One region of the Parvibaculum sp. genome, then DNA from elsewhere that is predicted to be linked to it. Evidence: predicted binding sites of a transcription regulator. Region 1 holds the regulator's gene; the other holds the start of a gene.
The links. The regulator LexA, encoded in region 1, represses DNA repair genes until DNA is damaged. The targets are predictions, from matches to a motif close to TGTTCNNNNTGTGTTCNG.
Positions count from the first base shown of each region.

Region 2: a site for LexA is predicted at 813-830, ahead of KF719_RS14065 (PA0069 family radical SAM protein). Genes of this name have one in related genera too.

Region 1 is NZ_JAHBYN010000001.1:7,804-10,000, forward strand. It holds gene KF719_RS00035 (ComEC/Rec2 family competence protein) at 1-862, shown strand, start outside; gene lexA (transcriptional repressor LexA) at 865-1,578, opposite strand; gene glp (gephyrin-like molybdotransferase Glp) at 1,699-2,197, opposite strand, start outside.
Region 2 is NZ_JAHBYN010000001.1:2,856,587-2,858,783, reverse strand. It holds gene KF719_RS14075 (TIGR04283 family arsenosugar biosynthesis glycosyltransferase) at 1-295, opposite strand, end outside; gene KF719_RS14070 (cupin domain-containing protein) at 351-746, opposite strand; gene KF719_RS14065 (PA0069 family radical SAM protein) at 852-2,072, shown strand.

The sequences.
Region 1 (2,197 bases):
CCTCGCATTCACCAGCATCGTTGCGGGCGCGGCGACCGGCGCCATCGGTGCATTTCATTTCAACCGCATCGCCGTCTACGGCCTCGCCGGCAACATGGCCGCGATGCCGCTGGTCGGCATTGTCGTGATGCCGATGGCTCTGCTTGCACTGCTGCTGATGCCGCTTGGCCTCGATGCGCCCGCCCTCTGGATCATGGGCGCCGGCGTCGACGGTATGCTCACCGTCGCACATGAAGTGGCGAGTTGGGACGGCGCAGACAGTCTCGTTGCCGACGCGCCGCTCCATGCCTTGCTGCTGACGGTTTTCGGCGGCTTGTGGCTGGCGCTCTGGCGCGAAAGCTGGCGCTATCTCGGCCTGGCGCCGATGTTGCTCGGGCTTGCCCTTTGGGGCGCCGCACCGAAGCACGACATTCTGATCGATCGCAACGCGGCGCTCTTTGCGGTTCGCGGCGCCGATGGGCGACTGGCGCTCGGCGCCGCACGACCGGCCTATGCTGCCGAACAATGGCTCCGGCACGACGGCGACCGGCGCACTCCGCGCGAGGCGGCGCGTTCGCCCGATATGCTTTGCGATGTTGATGGTTGTGTCTATCGCGATGCAGGGCGGCCTGTGGTCGCTTTCGCAAAGACGCTCGACGCGGCGATGGAGGATTGCGCGCTGGCCGATGTGGTTATCGCGCAGGTGCCGTTGTCACGGCGCGCGCGGCGGGAGTGCGGCGCCGATGTCGTTCTCGACTATTTCGACCTTTGGCGGGAGGGTGCCACCGCGCTGACGTTCGACGAAGACGGAAAAATCATCGTCGCAACATCGCTGCAAATGCGCGGCAATCGTCCCTGGGTCCAGCGCAAACGAAAAAACTGAAATCAGTAGCGGCGCAGCAACCCGACCAGCTTGCCTTGCACCTTGACCCGGTCCGGACCGAAGATGCGCGTCTCATAGGCTGGATTAGCTGCTTCGAGTGCGATCGACGCGCCCTTCCGGCGCAGCCGCTTCAACGTTGCCTCATAGCCATCGACCAGCGCGACCACAATGTCGCCGCTTCCCGCCGTGTCGCAGCGCTGAATGAGAACCGTGTCGCCATCGAGAATGCCGGCCTCGATCATCGAGTCGCCCTTGACCTCGAGCGCGTAGTGTTCGCCCGTGCCGAGCAGATTGAGCGGTACACTGACTTGATGGCTTTCTTCCTGCAGCGCCTCGATGGGCGTGCCGGCAGCGATACGGCCCATCACCGACAGCGTCATCGTTTCGCCGGCCTCGCGCGCCGGGGCAAGATCGCGGCTCGTTGCCTTGGCCCGGCCGCCGCCCTCAATGACGCTGGGCGAGAAGCCCTTGCCGCGCATGGTCGCGAGGCTCGGCGACGCCGATTCGGGAAGCTTGAGAATTTCGAGCGCCCGGGCCCGATGGGCAAGACGGCGGATGAAGCCGCGTTCCTCGAGCGCTGTGATGAGGCGATGAATGCCGGACTTGGAACGCAGGTCCAGCGCCTCCTTCATTTCATCGAAGCTCGGCGAAACGCCACTCTCCTTGATCCGCTCATGAATGAACATCAGCAGCTCGTGTTGCTTGCGTGTCAGCATCGGCTCCGGTCTCTCCCTTTGCGCTCGCGACGCCACCGGGCGCCTCGGGAACAAAACAAAAACGACTGCGAACGTTCTAGTTTGGTTCTCAAGCGTCTGTCAAGCGCAATTGTGGATAAGTCAGGACCGAAGCGGCAAAACGGTAACAGAATCACCGGCTTGGGCGACAGGCGCCCCGACGGGCCGGATCACCAGGCATCCGGCGCGGGCAAGGACGGACAGCATCGAACTGTCCTGCCGATCGAAGGGCGTGGCGACGGGAAGCTCATGCGGAACGTGGTCAAGCGCCGCACGAATATAGTCTTCGCGCGGACCGTTGGCGGGGAGCGGTTTGCCGAGCCGCGCCAGCGTCGTGTGGAGCGCGCTGTCGCCGCCCTGCATGCGCGCGATGGCGGGCCGCAGAAAGAGCGTCGCGCAAACGAAGGCCGACACCGGATTGCCGGGCAGGCCGAACATCGGCAGCGGGCCGAGCCTGCCGAACATCAGCGGCTTGCCGGGACGCATCGCAACCTTCCAGAAATCGATGTCGAGACCGGCGGGCGCCAGCGCGCGCTGGACGAGATCGTGTTCGCCGACCGACGCGCCTCCGAGCGTTACCAGCATGTCGGCATCCGCCGCG
Region 2 (2,197 bases), 2.8 Mb from region 1:
GCTTCTCGACCTCGGCGATCCACGAGGCGTCGAGCACCGTGTCGGCATGGAGAAACAGCAGCCAGTTGCCGCGCGCCGCCGCCGCGCCGGCCGCGAGTTGCGTGCCGCGCCCGCGCTTCGCCTGCACGAGCTTCGCGCCGGCCGCCTCGACGATTTCGAGCGTCTCGTCCGACGACCCGCCATCGACGACGATCACTTCCTGCACCAACCCGCGCACGGCCGCCGTCACCAGCGGCGACAGCGTCCGCGTCAATGTCTGTTCGGCATTCAGGGTCGGGATCACCACGCTCAGCATGGCGCGCAACATAGCGGGCGGGCGAGTTTTTTCAAAACCGGCCGCCGCGTGCCCGTCATCGCGGCCGGATCTCCGTTCCGATGCCGGCGGTGATGAAGACCGCGCTTGCCTTGCCGTCGATATCGGCGGTGTGCCAGACACCCGGCGCGTTGATCGCGTATTGGCCGGCCTCGAGCGTGACCGTCGTCACGCCCTTCGGCGTCTCCTGATGCAGCACCAGCCGCCCCTCGACGCAGAGCACGACTTCCGCGCCTTTCGGGTGCATTTCCCAACTGTCCCAGGGTGCCGCGAAAGTATGCATCGAGACGAGGCGACCCTCGGCGCCGTCGCTTTCGTGGCGCGCGCCGTATTTCTCGTACCAGCCGATGTCTCCGGTGAATTCGGGTTCGATCTCGGCCGTCGCGCCGAGGCCGAGATGGACCGGGTTTTTCGCCATCCGATGGATGCTCATCGCTTCCTCCTGCATTCCGCGGCCTTATCCTCGCGCCAGCCTAGCGGCGGCGGCAGTCATCGACAATGTTCTTGTTATGTTCTGTAAATCTGCTATCTTTCTTCCATGTCTTCGAGTCGCGAACCAGCGCCCCCCGGCCGCTCCGCCCCCCACCCCGCCAATTCCCCGATTGGCCCCCGGGCGGCAGACGGCCCGGAAACACGGACCCGGTCCCCGTCCCCCGCGGGGTCCGCCTCGTACCCCCCGAGGGTCCGTGCCACCCCTCTGCCCGAGAACGGCCGCCGCGGCCGGGGTGCGCTGACGAACGGGAGCGGCCGCTACGAGCCGCAGGCGCGCGAGGCGCTCGACGACGGCTGGGGCGCGCTCGACGCGCCGGCGCCGCTGAAAACCGAAGTCACCTCCGAAAATGCCCGCGCGGTGCTGACGCGTAATTCCTCGCCCGACCTGCCCTTCGACCGCTCGATCAATCCCTATCGCGGCTGTGAGCATGGCTGCATCTACTGCTTCGCGCGGCCGACGCATGCTTACATGGGCCTCTCGCCCGGCCTCGATTTCGAGAGCCGTCTCTTCGCCAAGCCCAATGCCGCGGCGCTGCTGGAGAAAGAACTGGCGCGGCCGGGCTATGAGCCGCAGCCGATCGCGCTCGGCACCAACACCGATCCCTATCAGCCGATCGAGCAGCGCTACCGCATCACGCGGAGCCTTCTCGAAGTGCTGTCGGCCTATAACCACCCCGTCACCATCGTCACCAAGTCGGCGCGCGTCACCCGCGACATCGACATTCTTTCCTCGATGGCCGAACGCAATCTCGCCAAGGTCTATCTGTCGATCACGACGCTCGATGCGAAGCTCGCCCGGACGATGGAGCCGCGCGCCTCGACGCCGTCGCGCCGCATGGAAGCGATTTCGATGCTGGCCCAGGCCGGCGTCCCCACCGGCGTCATGGTCGCGCCGGTCATCCCCGCGCTCACCGACAGCGAAATGGAAAAAATCCTGACGGGCGCGGCCTATGCCGGCGCGAAGGAGGCCGGCTTCATCGTGCTGCGCCTCCCGCTCGAAATCAAAGACCTCTTCCGCGAATGGCTCGCTGAAAACAAACCCGACGCCGCCGCCCATGTCATATCGCTGATCCGCCAGATGCGCGGCGGCAAGGATTACGACGCCGAATGGGGCAAACGCATGCGCGGCGACGGCCCCTACGCCTGGCAGATCGCCCGCCGCTTCGAACTCGCCACCAAAAAACTCGGCCTCGTCAAAAAGAGCGGTGAGCTCGACAACACCCGCTTCATGGTCCCCGGCCGCGGCAAACAACTGGCGCTGCTTTAAGGAAGATTTTGCACGCGAAGGCGCGAAGACGCGAAGGATATGAAGATGCGAAAGAGATTGGCGGCGAGAGGATGGTTGCGCCTTCGGCGCGAAGACACTTCCGGCGCGTAGCGCCAGAAAGACTT